DNA from 3 places in the Isoalcanivorax indicus genome. Region 3 is predicted to be linked to each of the others. Evidence: predicted binding sites of a transcription regulator. Region 3 holds the regulator's gene; each other region holds the start of a gene.
What was found. The regulator LexA, encoded in region 3, represses DNA repair genes until DNA is damaged. The targets are predictions, from matches to a motif close to TACTGTNTANNTANACAGTA.

Region 1 (2,267 bases), on a different contig from region 3:
TTCTTACTGGGACGCCGAGGCAGCTGTTCATAGGTATAGGGGCCTTACAGCGAGGGGGGTGGAAGCCGCTAGAAGCGCTGAGCTTCGATATGCTGAAGAACTTATGGAGAAAGCATTCGGGGTGATGGAAGAAGCCCCTGATATTGACTAGCCGAGGTTTGCTGCTCATTCACGACTACACTTTGATCTCGCTCGCCAGATGATAAGAGCTTGAGGGGCTCGATATGCTTGCAATAGTCTTTTCATCTAATGTTTGAATGCCGTTAGGACAAGGAGACAGGACATGGGACTTCGCAGCACGGATACCCAATGGGGCGCCACCAACAAACTGCTGCACTGGGCGCTGTTTCTGGCCGTACTGGCCACCTTTGTGGCCGTTAATGTGGCTGGCACTTATGATCGCGACACCGACGAACGCGCCTGGTGGATGGTGATGCACCGCAGCTTCGGGCTGACCGCCATGCTGCTGATGGTGATCTACCTGGTGCTGCGCCCCTGGACCGGCCGCCCCTATCAGCACGGCGCCCTGTGGCAATCGCACCTGTCCACCGTGGTGCACTGGGGCCTGATGCTGCTGGTGATCGGCATGCCCATCGCCGGGCTGCTGATGTCCCAGTTTGCCCAGCGCGAAGTCAGCGTATTCGGCTGGTTCGCCATCCCGGTGGTGCTGGGGGAGAACCGCGACCTGTCCTCGATGATCTACGACGCCCACACCAAGGTGGCCGCGCCGCTGATTTTCGTGCTGATCCTGCTGCACATCGGCGGCGCCCTGTGGCATCACTTCCTGGACAAGGACAATACCCTCAAGCGCATGCTCAAGTGACGTCGGGCGGCGTGGTGCCGGACGAGTCCAGCTCGTCCAGCGCATCCGCCTGGCTCTTGAACGCCTTGGCAAAGATGGTCCGGTGACGGGCCATAAAGATGCCCAGATTCTCCCCCTGTTCCTCGCTCAGCGACGGCTCGGCCTGTTGCAACACACTGGTGAGCCGTTCGGCCAGCTCCAGCATCTTGTCATGGCGGTCGGCTTCGGCTTTATCCATGAATAATTGCTCCAGATCCCGGCTGCTGCGATATACCACTTCGACGGCCATTCATTACCTCTGCGTCTTGTTGTACTGTACATATGGTCAGTGCGCAGAGAATAGACGAATGTGCCGCGCTTGAACAGGCCATCTGTGTCGAAATCTGCGCAGCCGGAACGACAGGCCTTGTTGAGAACCCGGGAGATTCGGTATGGCCCATGTGATTCATTCCATCAACGCGACGCTGAGTGGGCGCTGCCACCACCTGGACAGCCTGATTGATGATACACATCACCAGTATGCGATCGACCTGGTGACCGCCGCTGATGCCCTGATTCTAGGTGCCCGCACCTTTGCCCTGTTCGAGGCGTTCTGGCCTGCGGCCGCAAACCGGCAGGATCTGCCGGAGCACACGGTCGCGCTTGCACGGGCCTTTACGCAGACCCGCAAGTATGTGGTGTCCGCCAGGCCCGTAGAGACGAGCTGGGAAAACACAGTGCATGTGCCTGGCCCGGGCCTCACCAACCTCGCGAAAACCTTGAGCGAGGTGCCAGGCGTCGCCGTGCTTTTCGGCAGCCCCGGCCTGGCCGCCGCCATGATGAATGACGGGCTGATCCATGACGTGCACCTGCTGGCCCAGCCCCTCATTGGCGTAGAGGGGCCTCAGGCGTATACCGGTTTGAGCCAACGGGTCGACCTCACATTGGCAGAGGCCAGGCCCTTCCCGTCAGGTGTTGTCCTGCTGCGCTACAAGGTGGGCTGACATCCTCCAAGATCAGACACCCTCCAAGATCAATAAATTAGATAAATAACCGCTAGTCCAATATATTCATATCAGCTCTGTTGATGGCTAAAGTGAACGTCACTGGTTCGCTTACTTCTGGAGATCTGACCATGAATACCACCCTGATCAATCGCGTTATCGGCACCGACGCCAGCCTTGCTGGCCTGGCACTGCGCATCCCCACCGGCATCATCTTTATCGCCCACGGCGCCCAGAAGCTGTTCGGCAGCTTTGGCGGCCACGGGCTGGAAGGCACCGGGCAATGGATGGCTTCGATCGGCCTGCAGCCCGGTTACCTGATGGCTCTGGCCGCTGGCAGCGCGGAGTTCTTCGGCGGTATTGCCTTGCTGCTGGGCCTGTTAACCCGCCCGGCGGCGGTCGTGCTGGCGTTCACCATGCTGGTGGCGATCTTCGCGGTACATATCGGCAACGGCCTCTTTATGAGTAACAATGGTTACGAG
Region 2 (2,267 bases), on a different contig from region 3:
GATGTCACGCTTGCGGTTGAAGGCATCGAACAGGTCGCGCATCTTGTCCAGATTGTCGGCCTGAGCCATGCCGAGCAGATTGGCCTCGCCGGAGACCACGTAATCGCCGTCGTCGGCGGCCTCCGGCTTGAGCGCCTTGGCCGCCACATCCATGGCCGTCTGCATGAGCGCATCCATCTGGTCCTTGTCGCTGCCCATGGTCGACAGCAGGCCATCGCAGATCTGGTCCAGGTTGCAGCCGGCATAGGTGCGATTGATGTAATTGGCCGCCTGGCGCAGTTCTTCCTGGGTGTAGGCGCGGTCGGTATGAATGACCCGGTTCTGCACTTCAGCCCGGTTGACCACCAGCACTACCAGCACGCGGTCCCCCGAGAGCGGCAGGAATTCCACCTGACGCAGGGTGCTGACGTCACGGCGCGGCACCACGACCACCCCGGCCATGCGCGTCAGTTCGGCCAGGGCCCGCGACGCACGATGCACCAGTTCCTGGGGCGACTGATCCGGACGAATCATCTGCTCCAGCTCCTGCTTCAGGGTGCTGTTCTGTGGCTGGTTCATGGGCGCGGAGCGCAGCAGGGCGTCCACATAAAGACGGTAACCCAGCTCGGTGGGCACCCGTCCGGCAGAGGTGTGCGGGCTGTACAGCACCCCCAGATCCTCGAGCTCGGCCATGATGTTGCGGATCGTCGCCGGGCTGCCGGTCAGCGAGCCGCTGGCGGCCAGCGTCTTGGAGCCCACGGGCTGGCCCTCGCGGATGTGTCGCTCCACCAGGGCCATCAGCAGGCGTTGCTTGCGCTCGTTCAGTTCGTATTCAGGCATGGCTCATATCATAGGGGCTTATCAAGCGCCCCGGAATTGCCTATTATCACCACTGTCCTTGCGGACAGTACTATCAATCGTGCAGGCCCGCATCGCAGGCCAACATCATAGCCCAGGGAGCCGCCCATGCTCACGCACCTCAATGTCGTCAACTTTGCCACCGTGGACAGCCTGGAGCTGGAACCCGGCAAGGGCCTGACCGTCATCACCGGCGAGACCGGCGCTGGCAAGTCCGTCATTATCGACGCGCTGGGGCTGGCGCTGGGTGAACGCGCCGACAGCGCCGTGGTGCGCCCCGACGCCGAGCGCGCCGAGGTGCAGGCCACCTTCGACCTGCGCGACAACCCGGCTGCCCGCGCCTGGCTGGCGGAACGTGAACTGGACGACGGCGACGACTGCCTGCTGCGCCGTACTGTGCGCCCTGATGGCCGCTCGCGCGCTTTCATCAACGGTAGCGCCATGCCCTTGCAGGAAGTGCGCGCCCTGGGCGATCTGCTGATCAGCATTCACAGCCAGCACGAGCACCAGGCCCTGTTGCGCCGTGAGGCCCAGCGCGACCTGCTGGACAGCTATGCCGGCGCCAGCGAGGCCGCCAGCGACGTGCGCCGCAGCTGGCGCCACTGGCAGAAGGCGCGCCGCGCCCATGAGGAGGCGCTGGGCCAGTCCCGTGAGCAGCACGAACGCGAGGAACTGCTGCGCTTCCAACTGGAAGAACTTGAGGCGCTCTCTCTGGGCGAGCAGGAACTGGGCGAACTGGAAGCCGAACAGAAGCGCCTGGGCAGTGCAGACGAACTCATTCGCCTGTGCCAGCAGAGCCTGGCGCTGCTGTATGAACACGACGAAGGCACCATCAACGACCAGCTTGGCCAGGCCCTGGGCTGGCTGGGCGACGCCAGCCATGAAGACAGCAGCCTGGCGACGGTGCTCAGCACCGTGGAATCGGCGCGCTTGCAAGTGGAAGCCGCCGCCGACGACCTGCGTCATTATCTGGACCGGCTGGATGTAGACCCGGAGCGTCTGGCGCAGGTCGAAGAGCGCCTGAGCCAGGTCTACACCCTGGCGCGCAAGCACCGCGTGCGGCCGGAAGAACTCTGGCAGCGGCACCAGCAGTTGCGCGAGGAAGCGCATACGCTGGCGCACTACGACGATCACCTGGCCGCTCTGGAACAGGCCGAACAGCAGGCGCGCAGCCACTACGATGCGGCCGCGCGTCAGCTCAGCGACCTGCGCCGCAGCAAAGGCCCGGAACTGGCCACCGGTGTGATCAGCCACCTGAAAGCGCTGGGCATGCGCGGCGCGCGTCTGGAGATCCCGCTGACCCCGGGCGAGCCGGGGCCGGACGGCAACGAGACGGTCGAGTTCGTGTTTACCGCCAACACGGGGCAACCGCTGCGCCCGCTCGCCAAGGTGGCCTCGGGCGGGGAACTGTCGCGCATCAGCCTGGCCAT
Region 3 (2,267 bases):
AACGTTTGTCCGTCAGGTTGACGCCGATGTCCATCAGGGGCATCGGCGTTGCATTGTCATCGAGGATCGGATCATGTGCGCGCATGGCGCGCATTATTCCGCAGCGTGCGGGGCAGTCTCAAGCGCTTCGCGCAGTTGTTCGACGCGGCGACGGTTGGCGCCCATGTCGTGGTAGCCGATACGTGACGAGGAGCGCACCTGAATCATGCCGTCTGGCTGAATCCAGAAGTTCACATCATCCCTGAAGCGCATCAGGCGAGTCCGGAACACGGCATGGATATGTATCGCGTCGCCGGTCACGATGCGAGTCCAGTCAACGCGGGGCAGCTCATCGAGCAGGGCCGTCAGGCGTGCTTCAGCACTGGCGAGGCTATCGCCGCCGCGCAGCGGGGCCACCTGCCGGTCTTCCCGGGTTTCCAGGCTGGATACGCAATGAGGGGCATCGGGGCAGGCGGGCAGGGCTTCATGCATGGCGTTGCCCCGGGCCTGTGGGGTGTCGGCCCGTGCGGGTGTCGACATCATCATGAGCGTGGTCACCAGAGCCATCACCAGCATGGCGAATGGACGTGTATCGAATGACGAGCAGGTTGTCCGCATATCAGGTGCCCTCTCAGGTGCCCTTATGACCGACAGCATGCGGCCATATCTAGTGAACGTCGCGAATCAGGCCGACAAAGATGCCTTCGATCACCAACTGATCCTCGCCCACGATAATCGGCGAGTAATCCTCGTTGGCGGGCAGCAGGGCGGCCTTGCCATTGCTCAATTTGAGGGTCTTTACCGTGACGTCGTCGTCAATGCGTGCGACCACGATCTGGCCGTCGCGGGCGGTCTGGGACTTGCGCACGGCAATCAGGTCACCATCGAGGATGCCGACATCCTTCATGCTGTCGCCCTGGACTCGCAGCAGGTAGGTGGGGCGCTGGCGAAACAGGCCCTGGGGCACTGGCACGCTGCGTTCCACGTTCTCTATGGCTTCGATGGGCAGGCCTGCGGCGACCTTGCCGACGACAGGCAGTTCATCATCGGGCCACAGGGCGGCGTCCAGCAACTGGATGCCCCGGGAGCGGTCATTATGCAGGCGGACATAGCCCTTGCGTTCCAGAGCGCGCAGGTGATCTGAGGCGGCATTCTTCGACTGGAAGCCCATTTCCGCCGCCAGCTCGGCCCGGGTCGGGGCCATGCCGGTATCAGAGAGAAACTGGCGAATACAGTCCAGCACCTGCTGCTGTCGAAATGTCAGTTTGTCGCTCATAACCTGTCCTCTGGCACGTATCTGTCCTGATCCTAGCATGATGACTGTCGAAAAGAACAGTGTTTTTTGGACAGCTTGTCGTCAGGGGTGTACGCATGTCGGCTGAGCGTTGCCGTCGTTCCCGGTGGCGACTAGGATTGGCATCGATTTGCACGAGCTGGAGGGGGAATGAAGCAGGCAGATAGCACGACCTGGCCGTTGCACCGCATCAAGGGGTTGCTGGCAGGGGTGCCTTTCTTCAATGAGGTGCTGCGTCAGGATGCGCAGCAGTTTGATGCGTTACTGGCCCATTGCGAGGTGCTGGTCGCGGGTCCGGGGGACACGGTCATTCGTCAGGGGGATGGCGACAACTGTCTGTATTTTCTGTTACGCGGGCAGCTGGCGGTGATGGCGGAGCAGCCGCAGCAGCGTGAGCAGGTGCTCAACTACATCTCGCCGGGCGAGGTGTTCGGCACCCTGGCCATGCTCCGCGAAACACCGCGCAGCGCCACCATCCGGGTGGATGACGCGACTCGCGAGGCGGTGCTGGCGCGCATCGACTATGTCTTTTTCAGCAACATCCGTGACTTCAGTGTGTTTTCACTGGAAACCAAGCTGTCTTTCTATCACATGCTGGTGCACAACATCCGCTGGACCCTGGAAGTGAACCGCATGCAAGACCCGGATCACGAGGTGGTCAGCCTGCTGCGCAAGGTGCCGATGTACACGGGGGAGCGGGGTACGGATGCGGAACTGGAAGCACTGCATGGCCAGGCGCACATGCTGGCAGAGTTGCTGTGCCGCTGGAATGAAACGCCCACACAGGGCGGGGCCATGCAACTGACCTGAGCCTTACTTGCGGGCGATCTTCACCGCCAGCACGTCGCAATGGGCGCCGGGCACCACACCGCGTGCCGTCGAACCCAGCAGCAGGGCGAGTCCGGTGCGGGTGTGGCTGCCGACAACGATCAGGTCGGCGCCCAGGGCGTCGGCCTTGTCCTGGATGGTCTTCTCGATGGAGCCCAGCTCCACA

Region 1: DKW65_RS13330 (YebG family protein) is a predicted target of LexA. The motif match lies at 1,114-1,133, and genes of this name have one in related genera.
Region 2: recN (DNA repair protein RecN) is a predicted target of LexA. The motif match lies at 870-889, and genes of this name have one in related genera.

The regions. Positions count from the first base shown of each region.
Region 1 covers NZ_QGMP01000002.1:325,457-327,723, forward strand. Annotated here, with positions in the region: gene DKW65_RS15940 (SEL1-like repeat protein) at 1-151, shown strand, start outside; gene DKW65_RS13325 (cytochrome b) at 284-823, shown strand; gene DKW65_RS13330 (YebG family protein) at 816-1,091, opposite strand; gene DKW65_RS13335 (dihydrofolate reductase family protein) at 1,234-1,785, shown strand; gene DKW65_RS13340 (DoxX family protein) at 1,917-2,267, shown strand, end outside.
Region 2 covers NZ_QGMP01000003.1:179,921-182,187, reverse strand. Annotated here, with positions in the region: gene hrcA (heat-inducible transcriptional repressor HrcA) at 1-819, opposite strand, end outside; gene recN (DNA repair protein RecN) at 946-2,267, shown strand, end outside.
Region 3 covers NZ_QGMP01000001.1:1,325,278-1,327,544, forward strand. Annotated here, with positions in the region: gene DKW65_RS06110 (TatD family hydrolase) at 1-85, opposite strand, end outside; gene DKW65_RS06115 (DUF1499 domain-containing protein) at 94-597, opposite strand; gene lexA (transcriptional repressor LexA) at 647-1,255, opposite strand; gene DKW65_RS06125 (cyclic nucleotide-binding domain-containing protein) at 1,424-2,083, shown strand; gene DKW65_RS06130 (universal stress protein) at 2,087-2,267, opposite strand, start outside.